One region of the Exiguobacterium sp. s102 genome, then DNA from elsewhere that is predicted to be linked to it. Evidence: riboswitches for the same ligand, from Rfam matches in the RefSeq annotation. Region 1 holds a riboswitch; each other region holds the start of a gene.

What was found. A riboswitch is a leader RNA that binds a small molecule or an ion and turns the genes downstream of it on or off. The one in region 1 is predicted to bind lysine.
Region 2: it holds a riboswitch for lysine, as region 1 does, so the genes downstream of both, KNQ02_RS10690 (Na+/H+ antiporter NhaC family protein) here and KNQ02_RS11935 (aspartate kinase) in region 1, are expected to answer to the same signal.
Region 3: it holds a riboswitch for lysine, as region 1 does, so the genes downstream of both, KNQ02_RS13300 (amino acid permease) here and KNQ02_RS11935 (aspartate kinase) in region 1, are expected to answer to the same signal.

The regions. Positions count from the first base shown of each region.
Region 1 is NZ_JACSML010000004.1:171,790-177,971, reverse strand. Features, by position in the region: gene argH (argininosuccinate lyase) at 1-1,209, shown strand, start outside; lysine riboswitch at 1,281-1,459, shown strand; gene KNQ02_RS11935 (aspartate kinase) at 1,572-2,771, shown strand; gene KNQ02_RS11930 (aspartate-semialdehyde dehydrogenase) at 2,784-3,776, shown strand; gene dapA (4-hydroxy-tetrahydrodipicolinate synthase) at 3,799-4,680, shown strand; gene dapB (4-hydroxy-tetrahydrodipicolinate reductase) at 4,677-5,423, shown strand; gene dapD (2,3,4,5-tetrahydropyridine-2,6-dicarboxylate N-acetyltransferase) at 5,410-6,117, shown strand; gene KNQ02_RS11910 (branched-chain amino acid transaminase) at 6,143-6,182, shown strand, end outside.
Region 2 is NZ_JACSML010000003.1:182,152-188,333, forward strand. Features, by position in the region: gene celB (PTS cellobiose transporter subunit IIC) at 1-534, opposite strand, end outside; gene KNQ02_RS10675 (PTS sugar transporter subunit IIA) at 549-878, opposite strand; gene KNQ02_RS10680 (PTS sugar transporter subunit IIB) at 883-1,179, opposite strand; gene manA (mannose-6-phosphate isomerase, class I) at 1,330-3,138, shown strand; lysine riboswitch at 3,248-3,423, shown strand; gene KNQ02_RS10690 (Na+/H+ antiporter NhaC family protein) at 3,528-5,111, shown strand; gene htpG (molecular chaperone HtpG) at 5,477-6,182, opposite strand, start outside.
Region 3 is NZ_JACSML010000006.1:86,934-93,115, forward strand. Features, by position in the region: gene KNQ02_RS13295 (solute:sodium symporter family transporter) at 1-225, opposite strand, end outside; gene KNQ02_RS13300 (amino acid permease) at 753-2,234, opposite strand; lysine riboswitch at 2,347-2,531, opposite strand; gene KNQ02_RS13305 (MarR family winged helix-turn-helix transcriptional regulator) at 2,703-3,158, shown strand; gene KNQ02_RS13310 (GGDEF domain-containing protein) at 3,315-4,406, shown strand; gene KNQ02_RS13315 (TetR/AcrR family transcriptional regulator) at 4,479-5,093, opposite strand; gene KNQ02_RS13320 (HlyD family secretion protein) at 5,287-5,943, shown strand; gene KNQ02_RS13325 (DHA2 family efflux MFS transporter permease subunit) at 5,956-6,182, shown strand, end outside.

The DNA of each region.
Region 1 (6,182 bases):
GAATGGAAAAAAATCGAAGCGGGTCTCAAGACGTTACAAGCTTCGATTGGAACACATGTCTATTCGCTTGCTGACGAAGACATCCACATGAATCTCGAACGGTTGCTGACGGAACAAATCGGACCGGTCGCAGGGAAGTTGCATACAGCGAGAAGTCGGAACGACCAGGTTGCGACGGATTTACATTTGTGGATGGAACAACATGTGCTTGATTTAATCGAAAGCCTCCGCAACTTACAGACGGTGATCACGGAACAGGCGGATGTACACATCGAAACCGTCATGCCGGGGTATACCCACTTACAGCGGGCACAACCGATTTCACTTGCACACCATCTACTCGCGTATTTTTGGATGTTCGACCGTGACGTAGATCGTCTGACAGATAATTTGAAACGGATTCGGATTTCGCCGCTCGGTGCTGGGGCACTCGCCGGGACGACATTCCCGATTGACCGTTTCAAGTCAGCGGAACTGCTCGGATTTGAGCACGTCTATCCGAACAGCCTCGATGCTGTATCGGACCGTGACTTCGTCATTGAATACCTCGGGATTGCTTCGACGGTCATGATGCACCTCTCACGCTTTTGTGAAGAAATCATCATCTGGGCGTCGCAAGAATTTTCATTCATCGAATTGTCAGATGCATTTTCAACGGGTTCGAGCATGATGCCACAAAAGAAAAACCCGGACTTCGCTGAATTGATTCGCGGAAAAACAGGGCGTGTCTATGGAAACCTGATGGGGTTCCTGACGACGATGAAAGCATTACCGCTCGCTTACAATAAAGACATGCAAGAAGATAAAGAAGGTGTCTTCGATACGGCAGATACCGTTTTACAATCCGTTCAAATCTTTACGGGAATGCTCGAATCAGCAACGTTTAAGACAGAAGCGCTCAAGAAGGCGACAATGCAAGACTTCTCGAATGCGACGGAACTAGCAGATTATCTCGTCACAAAAGGTGTTCCTTTCCGGGAAGCGCATGAAATCGTCGGAAAAGCGGTCCTCCATTGTGTTCAGACGAATTGTTTCTTAAAAGATTTAACGCTTGAAACGTATCAAACGTTCCACTCCGTCATCGCGGAAGATGTTTATCCGCTCCTCGACCCGGTGCAAGCAGTAGCAAGAAGAGGAAGTTACGGCGGGACAGGTTTTGCTGCTGTTTCTGTACAACTCGATCAAGCGAAGAAAAAACTCACGGATTAACGGAAAAATGAAAAAATTTTAGCAAATGACTGGATTTAACAAAAAATGTTTGCTATAACTGTAACTAACAACCGACAGATAGAGGCGCGGATGACATCAGTAACATCATTTATTGAAGCGAGCATGCTGAGTGATGTGAAAGGGGAAATCCGCCGAAGTGAATGAGAAAGATGCTTCTTCTCATTTGCTGGTACAACGGTTAAGATCCGTTGTACTGCCGAAACCGATGTTTCGGAGCGCTATCTTACGTAAAAGAACGAAAGACTTTGTCTTCGTTTGTCCGATCGTGATAACGACGGGCCGTAGGAACGCTCCTACCGGCCCGTCGTTTTTTTCTGTTTCGGGACAAAGGAGATAGGATTGTGACAACTGTACTTAAATTTGGTGGTAGCTCGGTCGCGACTGTCGAACAGATTCAGTCAATTGCGAATTATTTAAAAAATCGGACAGAACAAGGTGAAAAATTAGTGGTCGTCGTCTCTGCGATGGGGAAGATGACAGACTCGCTCATCGCACAAGCGCAAGCAATCACGGATCGTCCTGAACGACGTGAACTCGATCGATTGCTCGCAATCGGCGAAGAACAAACGATTTCGTTACTCAGCATCGCCTTAAATTCCGTCGGAGTAAAAGCCTTATCACAAACAGGTGCGCAGGCAGGAATCAGCACGATGGGGGTTCATACAAAAAGTAAGATTAAACAAATTGACGGGGACTTGTTACGAAAGAAACTCGAAACCTATGATGTCGTCATCGTCGCCGGATTCCAAGGTGTCAACGAGCTTGGGGATGTTACAACACTCGGTCGTGGTGGATCAGACACAACGGCTGTCGCCTTAGCGGCCGTCCTTGATAAGCGCTGTGAAATCTATACGGATGTCGACGGTGTCTATACGGCGGATCCGCGGATTCATCAAGCGGCACAGCCGATTCCACAAATTTCATATGATGAAATGATGGAAATGAGTGCACTGGGGTCGAAGGTAATGGAGATGCGCAGCGTCGAACTCGGGAAAAAATACGGCGTGCATATCTTTGTTGGGAAAACACTTGAATCGGAAAGAGGGACTTGGATCATGGAGGCAACAGAAACGATGGAACAAAAAGCAGTCACGAGCGTCAGTGTAACGAAAAATGTTTTGACGGTTTCAATCAAACACGTTCCACAAACCAATTCAGCAGTCGCCGACATTTTTGAATTGTTATCGAATCGCCATGTCAATATCGACATGATCAGTCAAACGACCTTTGATAGTGACGTGTTCCTCTCGTTCTCTTGTCCACTCGATGAAGAAGAGTTTCTCGAAGAGGCACTGAAAGATATCATCGATCGTTTTCCGACCGTTAAAGTCGATCGTCATAACGAGCATGCCAAGTTATCGGTCGTCGGAATCGGAATGCGTGACGCAACGGGCGTCGCATCAAAATTATTTGCGACGTTCCGTGCCGAGAACATCACGTTTTATCAAGTCACGACATCAGAAATCAGTATCTCGTATACAATCGCACAAGCAGATATCGAACGAACGGTCGCGGCGATCGCGAACGCGTTTAGCCTGTAAGGAGGAATGAACATGTACCACGTAGCAGTCATCGGTGCGACAGGCGCCGTCGGACAAAAGATGTTACAAGTCTTGAAGGAACTCGATTTTCCAGTCGGTCAACTGTCGGCGTATGCTTCAGAACGATCAGCAGGAAAAGTCGTTTCGTTTAATGGAACGGACGTGACGATTACAGCTTTATCGGAAGACATCATCCATCACGGGATCGACGTCGCATTATTCGCAGCCGGTGGAGCAATCAGTGAACAGTATGCCCCCTTGCTGGCAGAACACGGAACACTTGTCGTCGATAATTCAAGTGCTTTCCGGATGCAAGAGACGATTCCGCTCGTCGTACCAGAAGTCAATCCGGAAGCGGTCAGCAGCACCGACCGACTGATCGCTAATCCGAACTGCTCGACGATTCAATCCGTCGTTGCCCTGGCACCACTCAAACACTTAGGTTTTGAACGAATCACGTATACGACGTATCAAGCAGTCTCCGGTTCCGGTCAAAAAGGAATTGAGGACTTGGCGCGAGGCAGCCGCGGTGAAGAACCGGTCAACTATCCGCACCCGATCCATGATAATATCTTGCCGCATATCGATGTCTTCTTAGAAGACGGGTACACGAAAGAAGAGCAAAAAATGATTGACGAGACACGGAAGATTTTTAACCAACCGAACTTACCGGTCAGTGCGACGTGTGTCCGTGTTCCCGTCACAAATTCGCATTCGGTTGCAATCAACGTGACGTTTTCAAACGAGACGACGGTCGAAGCGATTCGCACAGCACTTGCTGACGCGCCAGGCGTCGTACTGGTTGATGATGTTTCGCGAAATCAGTACCCGATGCCGCTTGATGCAAGCGGGACGGACGAAGTGTACGTCGGGCGGATTCGTCAAGATCAAACGCTCGCGAACACATTCCATCTGTGGTGTGTCGCGGATAACATTCGAAAAGGCGCGGCGTCAAATGCAGTCCAGGTCGCGCGTCATGCTTTAGAAAACGGCATCCATTCTTAATCATACTAAGGAGGAATTTAACATGTTCAAAGGAGCAGGAACAGCACTAGCGACACCGTTCAATTCAGCAGGTGAACTCGACTTAGTCGTTTTTGAACAGTTGATTGAACAGCAACTTGCAGCCAATATCCAAGCGCTCGTCGTCGCCGGGACGACAGGTGAAGGATCGACGCTTTCGAGCGAAGAGTTCGAAACGTTACTTGAGACAGCAGTCCGTGTCACGGCAGGTCGTGTTCCGGTCATTGCCGGTACGGGAACGAACAATACGGCACAGACGATTGAAAAAACGAAAACGGCTCAGCGGCTCGGAGCGGATGCAGCGATGCTCGTGACACCGTATTACAATAAAACGTCACAAGCCGGTTTGATTGCTCACTTTACCGCAGTCGCGGATGCTGTCGAATTACCCATCATGTTATACAACGTACCTTCACGGACGGGTGTCGCGATTGCAGTTGAGACAGCTGTAACACTCGCGGAGCATCCGAACATTCAAGCATTCAAAGAAGCGAGCGGGGATGTCAGTTTCATGGGTGAATTGATGACGGCACTCCCCGAAGGTTTTGCAGTCTTCTGTGGCAACGACGATCAAATCCTGCCGTACATGGCATGGGGAGCACAAGGTGTCATCTCGGTCCTGTCGAACCCGTACCCGGCAGAAACACAAGCGCTTGCTGAAGCCGTGCTCGCAAACGACTTAGTGACGGCACGACGCATTCAAAGTGATTTAATGCCTGTCATCGCAGCCATCTTTAGTGACGTCAACCCGATTCCTGTTAAAGCAGCACTCGAAGAAGTCGGGTTTGCAGTCGGTGCACCACGCTTGCCGCTCGTTCGCCAATCCGAAGCCGGGCATGCACACTTACTCGAGACGATGCGTGCTTATAAAGGAGTGGTTCGATGAAGCTTGCCATTCATGGATATGGTGCGACAGGGCATTATGTCGAGGAATTGGCACCCGCTGAAGTTGTCGCCGTTATCGATCAGACGAAGTCAGCGGAGAAAATTCCTTCGTATCAAACGGTGTCCGAGCTAACAGAAGAAGTCGATGCCATCATCGATTTCTCTCACCCGAGCTTGTTGCCGGATTTACTGGCGTATGGCCTCAAAACGAAAACACCGCTCGTCATCGCGACGACCGGATTTTCGGAAGCGGAGTTACAAACGATAAAAGACGCTTCGACTGAAATTCCAATTTTTCAGTCGTACAACATGTCGTTCGGGATCGCGATGATGCAGCAATTGTTACAGGTGCTCGTACCACTCGCCAGTTCGTTCGATATCGAACTATTAGAAAAGCACCACAATCAAAAGGTCGATGCACCAAGCGGGACGGCAGAACTCTTATTGCGGACGATTCAAGAACTCCGTGACGTCCAGCCGGTCTATGAACGTGAATCGACACGGGAAAAACGCCAAGCGTCTGAGATCGGCATGCACTCGATGCGTGGTGGAACAATTTTCGGTGAACATGAAGTGTTGTTCGCCGGGGTCGATGAATTGATTGAAATCAAGCACACGGCATTATCAAAAAAAGTATTTGCTTCAGGTGCGATTAAAGCAGCCGAAGCACTCATTCAAAAATCGGCGGGACTCTACACGTTAGAGACGCTCTACTCACAGGAGGATTCACATGTTACTAACTGATGCTTACGAAATTGCGAAATTCATTAAAGATGCTAAAAAACAGACACCGGTCAAACTTTACGTCAATGGCGATTTAGCGGGCTTGACGATTGAAGGGGCGACAGCTTTCGGATCGGATGAATCAAAAATTTTCTTTGCAGATGCAGGACTTGCTGCGACTTTCTTAGAAAAGTATTCAGACCGAATCACGGACGTCCACGTCGAATACGATCGTCGGAACAGTGCTGTACCGATGCTTGACACACGTCACTTGAATGCGCGAATCGAACCGGGTTCGTGGATTCGGGATCATGTCGTCATCGGCGATAACGCCGTCATCATGATGGGTGCAATCATCAATATCGGTGCATCGATCGGAGATGGTACAATGATTGATATGAACGCCGTCGTCGGAGCACGTGGCACGATTGGGAAAAACGTTCATGTCGGCGCAGGTGCCGTGGTCGCAGGTGTCCTTGAGCCACCTTCAAAAACACCGGTCATCATCGAAGATGGTGTCTTGATCGGAGCGAACGCCGTCATCTTGGAAGGCGTCCGTGTCGGAAAAGATGCAGTCGTTGCAGCAGGCAGTGTCGTCACAGAAGACGTCCCTGCAGGTAGCGTCGTTGCTGGAACACCAGCACGCGTCATCAAACAGAAAGACGAAAAAACAGCAGAGAAGACGCAACTAGTGGATGATTTACGTTCACTCTGATTGACGTCGAAGAGGAGGAAAACACATGGCAGTGGATACACAGTATGGTGAAGCGATTTGGTTAG
Region 2 (6,182 bases), on a different contig from region 1:
AGTCGGCACACCAGCCGGCATTTTAATCGTCCAGTTTTTTTGAACGACAAATCGATAAATTTCTCCTGCTAAGAACCCTGTCATCATTGCAAGGAACATGCCTTTTGCACCGAGACGGTCAAGTGGAATGACATTTCCGACAGGATCAGCAACATTTTCGACTGCTACAAAGAAAGGTGTTAAAAGTAAAAAAGAAACAAGGGCGATTACACCACCAAAAACAGCTTCTACATCATAGCTTTTCGAAAGATAATATCCGATACCGAAGACGACGAATAGTGACATGATTCCCATCGTCGCCGAGGGTGCGTTTCCTAATGAAGTTTTAAAAGCATCCAATACTCCAGGCGACATAAATTTATCTAAGAATGGTAAATTCGCAATAACAACGATTAATGAACCGAACATCGTAATCGGAAAAGCGAGCATGAACGCGTCACGTAACGTCTGAAGATAGCGGCTATTGTTTAAATATGCCGCAATCGGCATCAGAAAACGACTCAACAAATCGAACCACTTACTATTACCAGCCATTTCAATCCCTCCTCTTATTTTTGAGAAAATTTATGTTCCATCATTTCAACTAATCCTGACGTCAAATCAAGCATCGTTTGTGTCGACATCAAATGATCTTCTGCATGCAAAAGCAGTAAAGACAATGTCGTCGGCTCACCGCTCGCTTCTTTTTGGACTTGACCGAAATGAATCTGGTGCGCTTCTTGCAACTGTTCTCGGGCATCTGTTAATAACCGCTCAAATGCCTCAAATGATTCTTCCTTGTACACTTCGATTGCTTCACGAATCGTACTTCGCGCATTTCCACTATGCAAAATCATCATGAATGCTACTTGTTCCATCGTCTGTTCATTTGTTTTCATTTCTTCACCCCATCAACTTAACGGCTTGTTCATAGGCCGCTTTTCCGTCGGCCATTCCGTACGCCATCATATCGATGACTTCGACTGGTTTATCTGTCGCTTGTTGAAATTTTGATAATAAAAAGCGCATTTGTGGACCAATCAATACAACATCTGCTCCATCCATTTCTTTTAAAGCTTGGTCTTGACCGACTGCCCAAATTGTCGCCTCTTCACCAAGTGATTGGGCATGTTCCTGCATCTTAGTGACGAGAATACTCGTCGACATTCCTGAACTACACGCCAACATGATTTTTTTCATTTCAACCATTCCTTCCGCGTTTTGGAATCGCTTACAACTTTGATTATACGGATTTTAACATCCATGTCTATACTTGATTTTTATTTTGTTTATTTTTATTTTTAAAAAGTGTAGTGTTGTAATCGAAAACAACTTGGAGGAGGAACAATCATGGAAGAACTGATTTGTTTTGAGCCGATTTTACAGGAGCGGATATGGGGTGGATGTAAGCTTGGTGCATATGGATTTGATACGTTAGGCAAACAAAACATCGGTGAAGCTTGGACCTTGGCTGATCACCAAAACGGGCAAACCAAGGTGAATGCCGGACGTTTTTCCGGTGATGCACTACGGGATTTATGGTCAAATCACCCTGAAATCTTTGGGATGGACACAACGGAAGCTTTTCCTTTACTCATTAAGTGGATTGACGCTGCGGATGATTTATCCGTTCAAGTCCATCCTGACGATCATGATGCCTGTCGCCTAGAAGGACAGCCTTACGGGAAAAATGAATGCTGGTATATCGTCGATTGTCCGGCAGACGCCACCATTATTTATGGGCATGACTTCAAAACAAAAGCTGATTTGTTGCGCGCTGTCCGTGAAGACGATTTAACTTCCGGCTTAATTGATTTGCCTGTTTCACCCGGCGATTTTTTTTACGTTCCAGCAGGTACTGTTCATGCTTTAACCGAAGGGTGTCTTGTCATCGAAATCCAGCAGAACTCTGATACCACGTACCGGTTGTACGATTACGATCGAATTGACCATTCGACCAACAAACCGCGTCAACTCCACCTTAAAGAAGCACTCGAAGTCATTCAATTTCCTCATTTCCAGTACGAGGAGCCTTATGTACCGACCTCTTTTTGTTCAAGACTACTGACAACCAACGCCTATTTTTTTGTCGAGGAATGGGCCATCCATGACATGATTACGATTGCACCACGAACTTCCTTCCAAGTCATCACTATCATCAGTGGCACGCTGATCATCAACCAATTGCGTTATACCGCCGGAGACACGGTTCTGATTCCGGCAAAAGTAACTTGTACCGTTTCTGGAAAGGGGAAACTTCTATTGACTGGTCCAAATCCAACACCGAAACAACGACTTCACATCGGAATTGATCTTGGTGGGACTCACACGCGTGTTGCCGCAATCAATCAGCACCATGTCGTAAAACAATATCGATTTTTGACAGAGGCGGCTGCTGGCCCGGACTATACAATTAAACATTTAAGACAAGCCATCCAAAAGCTACTTGAAGAATTTGAAGTCGAACGAATTGGTATCGCAGCGCCTGGTCCGCTTGATGCAGCAACGGGTCGGCTATTGTCACCTCCAAACCTGCCGGGTTGGGACGATGTAAATTTAGTTCGCCCGTTAGAAGAGTTCTTCAACATCCCGGTTTCCCTTGAAAATGATGCAAATGCCGCCGCGCTCGGCGAAGCATTGTTCGGGGCAGGACAAGACTATACATCCATCTATTACATGACAGTCAGTACAGGAATCGGTGGTGGATATGTCTATCAAAAGACGTTGATTCGAGGCGCACACGGATATGCTGGTGAAATCGGAAATACGATCATCGATGCTTCTGGACCGGAACATCACGTCTTGAACAAAGGCTCACTCGAAGGATTAGCAAGCGGTACGGCTCTTCAGACGCGGGCTGATTCATTAAATGAATCTTCTATTGCACAACTTCTTGGCAATACACAGGAAAGGCTTCGTTTCGTAAATCATTTAGCAACAGGCGTAGCGAACATCATTCACACACTTGATCCGGAAGCCGTCATCATCGGTGGCGGTGTTACGGCTTCCGCCGATTTATTTTGGGAAGAGCTCTTACAAGCCGTCAATGCCCGTCTCTACCCGACGTTACGTCAAAAAACAATCATTCGCTTAGCTGCATTGGAAGGAAATGCCGGTGTCATCGGTGCTGCCCATTTAAATCGGATGAACGCCGAATAACTTCATTGTTCCTTTTGAACAGACTTTACTACTTTTTTTAAAAACAGACTTGAAACTTTTTTCTGAAATATGATAAGGTTTTCTTATTAAAAGAATATGACTATTCTATCGATGAGGTAGAGGCGCGGTCTTAATGAGTATTTGATCTGAGGATGACAACGAGGACGATCAAGGAAAGGTAATGCTGCCGAAGTATCGTCAAGTGTCTGACTTGATGGTACTGGTCGAATTGGGAAATACCCGTTCGATTGCCATACGTGTTTTGTATGGAGCGCTCCAATTCGGCTAAGAAAGACGCATCCAGCAAGGGTGTCGGCTTTGTTGCCGGTGCCCTTGCTTTTTTATATGCAATGGGTCTCATCTTCTAAAAAAAGAGGAGGAACCACACAATGGTCAATTATTCAGATTCAATCGTTGCGCTCATTCCAGCTGTCATTGCAATCGCACTTGCAATCGTGACGCGCAAAGTCGTTATTTCACTTGGTGTCGGTATTTTGATTGGTGCTTTATTGCTGCATAGCTTTAATCCAATCGATACGGTCGTCTATCTCGGCAAAAACATCTTTAGTCTATTTTGGGCGGATGGGGCGTTAAATGAATGGAACGTCTTATTACTCATCTTCTTACTATTACTCGGTGTTCTATCGACGCTTATCCAAACATCGGGCGGTGCACATGCCTTCGGTGAATGGGCAACAACACACGTCAAGACAGCGCGCGGCGCTCGCCTCGCAGCATTTGGTTTAGGTATTTTAATCTTCATCGATGATTACTTCAACAGTCTTGCTGTCGGGAATGTCAGTCGTCCGTTAACGGACCGTCGTGGCGTCTCGCGTGCAAAACTTGCTTATATTATTGACTCGACGGCTGCTCCAGTCTGTGTCATCAGCCCGCTTTCAAGTTGGGGAGCGTTCATCATCTCAATCATCGCGGGTATCTTGACGACACATTCGATTACGGAGTATTCCGCATTCAGTGCTTTCATGATGATCGTGCCACTCAACTTCTATGCGATTTTCGCTCTATTGCTGACGCTTTACATCGCGTACACAGGGATTGCGGTCGGACCGATGCGGACGCATGAACTTCGTGCATTAAAAGGTGAACTTTTCGACGCAAGTAAAGGAACACCGATGGGGATGGCAGAGGAAGTCAAAGAACACGAAGGTGGAAAAGTACGTGACCTCGTCGTTCCGATTATCGTTCTCGTCATTGCAACGGTTTCCGCATTACTCTTTACCGGTGCTCAGGCACTCGCTGCTGACAATCGTGCATTTACGTTGATTGGTGCATTTGAAGCGACAGACGTAACACGTTCACTCGTTGCTGGTGTCGTCATCAGTTTAGTCGTTGCTTTCCTGATGTTGATTGGTCGGAAAATCCCGGCGCGCGAATACGGACACAGCATCTGGGCTGGGATGAAATCCATGTGGCCTGCTGTCGTCATCTTATTATTCGCTTGGACAATCATCGCTGTTATCGGTGACATGAAAACAGGTGAGTACTTAGCAAGCTTCGTCAGTAAGTCGATTTCTGCTTCGTACCTCCCCTTCTTATTGTTCTTGATTGCAAGCTTAATGGCATTCTCGACAGGTACAAGTTGGGGAACATTCGGTATCATGCTGCCGATCGGTGCTGACCTCATCATGGCGGTCGAACCGAATCTCTTACTTCCGACGCTCGCTGCCGTTCTTGCCGGATCCGTCTTCGGAGACCACTGTTCACCAATTTCCGATACGACGATTCTCAGTTCGACAGGTGCCGGTTCGCATCATATCGATCACGTCACGACACAACTTCCGTATGCGTTGGTTGGTGCAGCGACATCGGCAGTCGGCTACCTTGTGCTCGGTTTAACCGATTCATCAATCATCGGCTTCATCGGTGCACTTATCGCCTTCTTACTCGCACTCGTCGTCCTGAATGTCGTCTCGAAACGCGGCAAAGTACCAACTGAACTTCGCGCTGAATAATAAAAAAATAACGCTCAGCTTAGCCGAGACGAGAAAAAAAGAAGGGATTGCCATCTACCGTGATGTGCAATCCCTTTTTTAAGTTGTAGACAACATGGTATGGAGAAATAAAAAGCGTCTTTTTTTCGTTGCTTTCCTCGGGCGAGGCGCAAGCCGTTGCTCCTTGATCCTCACGGACAACGAGCAGGGTCTTGCCTGCCTCTGAAAGTGCGTTAAAAACGCACTTTTCCCCGTAGGAGTCAACGAAACGTGATGCTTTTTAGGTAATACCGTGAGAGAAATACAGGAAAGCACGAACGAATTGCAATTCGATATCGCATGTTCACGCTTCATAAGCGTTTGTCTACACGCTGAAGCGATCATTCTTACACCATCAAGGCACACACTTCATTTGCAAACGCAACTGGATCTTCGATTGGCAAGCCTTCCATGAGCAACGCTTGTTGGTACATTAATTTCGTATAGCGTTCAAATTTCGTACGGTCTTCTTTAAAGGCCGTTTCAATGGCTTGGAAGACGTCATGCGACGTGTTCAACTCTAAAATTTTCACGGCTGAAACATCTTGGTTGTTCGGCATCGATTTAAGAATTTTCTCCATTTCAATCGAAACGGCACCATCCGTCGCGAAGCAGACCGGATGTGATTTTAAGCGTGAAGAAGCTTTGACTTCTTTGACTTGCCCAGCAAGCACTTCTTGCATCGCTGTAAACATCTCGACTTGTGTTTCGGTCGTTTCTGCTTGATCCGCTTGCTCGATGCCAAGATCACTGCTCGTAACCGATTTAAATTCTTTTCCTTCATAGTTGAGCAACATTTGAATCGCGAACTCATCGATTTCTTCCGTAAAGTACAGAATGTCGAACCCTTTGTCTTTGACAAGCTCCGACTGTGGCAACTTATCTAAACGGTCCGTACTTTCCCCTGAAGCATAGTAAATGTATTTTTGATCTTCCGGCATCGCCGCGACGTATTCAGCGAGCGTGACCAGCTTCTTCTCTTTTGCCGAGTGGAACAGGACAAGATCTTTGACCGTCTCTTTATGCATGCCGTAATCATTGTAGATTCCAAAC
Region 3 (6,182 bases), on a different contig from region 1:
ATTCCCCATGAACGACTGACCGTTCAAACCAATCAGTTGTTCTGCCGAAAGGTTGGTCAGAAGCAAGGAACCGGCAATAAAGATTCCGCTTAGTCCACGTCCTGCCAAAAAATATTCGTCAACTCCCTGTTCCTTTCCTCGTGTCATGCGATAGGACACATAAGCAACGAGCGCCATGAAGAACGCGGCCGAACCCAGTGTCAAAATCAATTCATATGTACTCATTTCACACTTCCTCCATCTCAATCGTTTTAGTAGGTTTACTGTAAAGAATTTATTCCTTATTCTTACTTTATTGAAACAATATTTTTAGATAAAAATAAAATTATTAAAAAGAAATAATCCAATTACGGATTGACATACTTGCAGGGACATATCATGGAAAGAAACTAAAAAAATCTTTCGGAAAACCACTCGGTTCTTTTATACACAAAAAACCCTCTCGCAAGTGAGAGGGTTTTGGTGTGTAGACAAACTATTAATAAGCGTAAACATGCGATAACGAGAGACAATCCGTCACGATACTACCTAAAAAGCGTCATGTTTCGTTGACTCCTAAGGGAAAAGTGCGTTTTCAACGCACTGTCAGAGGCAGGCAAGACCCTGCTCATTGTCCGTTAGGATCAAGGAGCAACGGCTTGCGCCTCGCCCGAGGAAAGCAACGAAAAAAGACGCTTGATCTCCCGATTCCCGATAACACTTTGCTTATAGTCTGACCTCTCGTAAGCGAGAGGGTCCTTTAGCTTATACTATTATTTTTTCGGATGTTTCGGAAACTCCATCTCATCATACCGGACAACCGATGTCCGGTGTTTGACTTTATGTCCGAGCCAGAAGACCAAGAATAACGGAATTCCGATATACGTTGCTGCAATCCCAACCCAGTCGATTTGATCAGCGAGGAACGCGGCATAGTTTTGCCCAACGATAACGAGGAAACACAGGCCAAATGCGAATAGCGGACCAAACGGGAACGCCGGTGCAACGTACGGTAAGTCACGTAACGCATGCCCTTGGGCGACGAAACCTTTTCGGAAACGGTAATGGCTGATCGCGATCCCGAGCCACGCGATAAATCCTGTCATTCCGGAAGCATTCAGTAACCAAAGATAAACTTGTCCACCGAACATCGACGTCAAGAAACAAAGCGCACCAATCGCCCCTGTCGCGAGTAACGCATTCCGCGGCACACCGTTTTTTGAGACTTTCGCAAATAGTTTCGGTGCATCACCTTGTCGTGCCAGTGTGTAGAGCATCCGGGTTGAAGCATACATCCCGGAGTTCCCGGCAGACAAGACGGACGTCAAGATGACCGCATTCATCAATGCTGCTGCAAACACGAGTCCTGCTTTTTCGAAGACGAGTGTGAACGGACTGACGGCAACATCCGTAATATCATTTGAGACAAGGCTCGGACTTGTGTATGGAATCAACATTCCGATGACGAAGATCGCAAATACATAAAATAATAAAATGCGCCAAAACACCTGTTTAACTGCTTTCGGGACATTTTTTTCAGGATCTTCCGACTCGCCTGCTGCGATTCCGATGAGCTCCGTCCCTTGAAAGCTAAAACCTGCGACAAGAATGATACCGATGACAGCTGGAATCCCTCCGACAAACGGTGCATCACCTAAGCCAAAGTTTTTGAACCCTGCTGGTGGCTCCGAAGTAAAGATACCAAAAATCATCGCGACTCCTACACCAAGAAACACGATGACCGTGACGACTTTAATCATCGCAAACCAGTACTCGGCTTCACCGAATCCTTTGACCGAAAAATAATTTAATCCAATCATTAAAAGTAAAAACAGCGCGCTAAAATAGACGCCCGGAATGTTCGGGAACCAGTAATGCATGACGATTTGTGCTGCGACGAGCTCGACGGCAATCGTGACGGCCCAGTTGTACCAGTAGTTCCATCCTAAGGCGAACCCGAATGAAGGGTCGACGAACTTCGTCCCGTACGTCGAGAATGATCCTGCGACCGGCATATAGGCGGCCATCTCCCCAAGGCTCGTCATCAAGAAGTAGACCATCAATCCGACGATTGTATAAGAAAGTAACGCACCACCCGGTCCTGCCGCTGCAACAGAGGCACCTGACGCGATGAATAAACCGGTCCCAATCGCTCCGCCAATTGCAATCATCGACATATGCCGGGCTTGAAGCCCTCGTTGTAGCCCTTCTGCTGTGGAATCAAGGGGGTGTTGTTGCTGTTGTAAATTGTTCATGTCTGTCGCTTCTCTCTTTTTATAATTTTTGAGAGGGCGTAAAAAAGCGCCCTCACCTTCCAAGAGGAAGATGAGAACGCAACATATCGATGATGCGTCTCATTCTACCGTCGTGAAAGATAGCTCCCCATAAACCGCAAACGGTTCATGACAGTATTAGACCTGTTTGATCTAATCCCAATCGCTGACTTTCAAAGTAGTCTACGATTTCGGCAATTCTTCCTTTTGAGCTATTTCATCTGCCGCTTGACGACATCCGTAACCCGACTCATAAGAATCGCAACCTCCATCCCACTGGTTGAGTGAGAACTAATTAAGTTGATTTACTAATTCATTACTTCGACATAGTACATAATATGTTTCTTGTTTGTCAATTTATATTTTTGAATCCTACCGTGCTCATAGTAAAATTCCGATATTTTTAGTACACTAAATGGTAGAAGGTAGTACAGAAAGGATGTTGCTCAGATGGGACAAGAACAACATGACCAATTGACATATCGATTAGAAGAACAAATGCGCGTGATTCTCCGGACGTTGCGCCGTGAGTTGAATCAACTGTTTGAAGGTACTGCCACGCGAAGTGAATTCTTCATCTTACGTAGCTTATCTGAAAACGGCCCCCAGCGTCCGACATTACTCGCGGAACAGTTCGAACTTGCGACAAGTCAGGTCACCGCTTTGACAGATAAACTTTATAAGACCGGTTTTGTGACACGGACACGTTCGACGGAAGATCGTCGTTCAATCGTCCTTGCCTTGACTGACGAGGGAGAGGCCGCTTTTCGGAATCTCGAAGTCGTCCGTCGCAAATATCTTCAGGAGCGATTCGGCACTTTGTCTGAAGAGGAACTGAACGTGATGATCCATGTATTTGATAAAATCCTCGCGACAATGGATGAAGAAGTCGTCTCATCCAATTAATAAATTAAAAATCAAGAGAAGGACAGAGGTTTTATTCTGTTTTTCTTTTTTTATTCTAAACATTCAGACCTCCTATACCGTTAGTAGAACGAGTATACTCAAAGTATATAATTGGAAGTATACTGCAGGGGGAGTTGGGAGGATTTGTTGTCTATTATGAATAACTTCATCATAAATTTTTGTCTCTTATTCACGACGATCACGCTTTTATTTTTACCTTTTCGAAATCAACCAAGAATTACACCAAAATCAAAGCTTGAATCACGCCTTATTTTAGGTTGTGTAGCTGGTGCAATTGCTGTACTCCTCATGTTCAACAGCATTCAAATTGATATTGCCCGGATTGACTTACGTATCATTCCTGTCGCGATTGCCACATTATTTGGCGGATTGCCTAGTGCCTTCATCACGGGAGTCATGATTATCGGAACGCGTTTTTTAATTACACCTGCTGATCAAATCGAAGGAGCGATTCTCGCTTCCGTCATCATGATTTTATTCATTTTGACAATTGGCATAGCACGCAGATTTTTACGTAATACATTGCTGACTTTTGAATTAATGATCGGAATCGGTATTCTCTATTCGTTACCAGCTATCTATGCACTGACAAACAGTTGGGAAACGTTTTTCAAAGTATCGGTTACGTACATTTTCTTTAATTTATTAGCCGGCCTCGTCACCTATCGCTTATTAGCCGAACTGCGACGACATTTTGAAAATATCCAGTACCAGCAAAAACTTGCGATGACCGACGCCTTGACGGGTCTCGCTAATCGCCGACGTCTGGACGACTCCCTATCACTCGTCGGATCGGATGACGATGGATATTCACTTATCCTGATCGATATCGATTTCTTCAAACACGTTAACGATACATATGGTCATGATGCGGGCGACGATGTGTTGCGGCAACTCGGAACGACACTTGCCTCTATTGTACGTCCGGATGATTTAGTCGGTCGGTACGGCGGAGAAGAATTTTTGATCATTTTACCGAACACATCATTGAAGGATGCGAAAAAAATCTCTGAATTAGCGCGGACGACAGTCGCCCGTAACCTGTTCCCGACTGCACATGTACCTGATTTGAAGATTACGATTTCGTTAGGAATTGCCCATTCGGGTGGATCCCATACATCACTCGAAGCATTGCAACAAGCGGATAAAGCACTCTATGCTTCAAAAGAGCACGGACGTAACCAAAGTACGATTTATACGAAACAGCTGGAATTCCGTCAAGCGTAATCTAACGTTATATCCGACTAGCACCAAAAGTGCCATTCCCTCACATCGGAATGGCACTTTTTAGTTCATTTTTTAGACAGTCCCAAGGCCTGTCTGAGGAAAACCAATACTTTCAACTGTTCCGAAGACGATCATCTGACTGAGCTGATTTGCCATATACTCGGAGGAATACGGACGATCATTTCGTAACCACGACATCAAGAGCCCGAGTTGACCACCAATGACGTAGTTCAGTAATAAATCCCGATCCACCGGAACAGAGACACTTGTCGTCTCCCGGAAAGCAAGACGGTAGTTTTCTTTTAACGTATCCAAGAAACGGGAGATGAACGTCTTGACTGTTCCTTGGAGCAGCATCGTCCGGTAAAAGCGCTCGTTTTGCTCAATGTGGATGAACAAACGTGCAAAGTAACGACTGACGCGTTCGACTGTCGGAGGCTCGGCCGATTGTTTTCCTGTAATCCGAATCGCTTCTGCGAGCAACGTCATGTGCTCCTCAACGATTTGATCCAGCAAATCGTATTTATCTTTATAGTGCGCATAGAAGGTCGAACGATTGACCTCAGCACCATCCGTCAACATTTTGACGGTGATCGTCGAAAAGGAATGGTGTTCAAGTAAATGAAATAGCTCTGTCGTAATACGTTCACGTGAACGTTTAGGACGTGGATCGCACGACTGATTCATTTAAAATTCAGCTCCTTTTTACGTATTGTATCCGTTAACAAAGACTTTTCCAACATTTCGTCGGAAATTGTTGGTTGTTTGTTTGTTATGCACCCATATAATTAACTGTATTAACTACTCCTCCCCAGAGGAGTCTTTTTTATGAGACCGCACTGGGGCGATCAGCTAGTAACAGAAAGGATGCAACTTACTCATGAACATGAAGAAATTATTAATCATCAATATTTTAACGCTCGTCGTTTTAATTGGTGGTGGTGCGATCGGTTATTATTACTACGATCAAGCAACAAGTTACGTCAAAACAGAAAATGCCAAAATCGACGGTAAGATGATTACGATTGCTAGTCCTGGCGCTGGAAAACTCACTGACTGGACGGCAAAAACAGGACAGACACTCGATAACGGGGCGACACTTGGTCACGTCATGATAGCACAAACTGGTCAAAAACCGGTTGATGCGTCAATCGAAATGCCAGCAAAAGCAACCGTCGTTCAGTCGATGGCGACAGAGAACGGCTTTGTTGGTGCCGGTACGCCGCTCGCTTACGGATTTAACTTAAATGAATTATGGGTCACAGCAAACGTCGAAGAAACAGAAATCGATGAAGTCAAAGTCGGTCAAGCCGTCGATGTCTATGTCGATAGCTATCCTGATACAACACTTTCGGGTGAAGTCGAACAAATCGGGATGACAACAGCAGGCACGTTCTCGATAATGCCGTCATCGAACGGAAACGCAAACTATACAAAAGTCGCGCAAGTGATTCCCGTGAAGGTATCGCTCTCACAAGAAAAATCACTCGACATTCGCCCTGGTATGAATGTGACCGTCCGCATTCATAAGGATTAAGGAGGGACGCTTATGTCTACGACCTTCCTCTTTGGATACATTGTGTTCATGCTTGTCACGTTCCTTGCAGTCAATTTGATTGCACGCCGGGCACGGCAACCGCGGGTAGCTGGCGCAGGAGGTCCGGCGCTTGATGAAACATTGATTGAAGCAGAAGCGGTTGGCGCGATTCCAGCCGCCCCTGCTCCGCAAGCGCAAGCGACGATTTCAACGGAAAACATCAGTATCCCGAAAGTCAT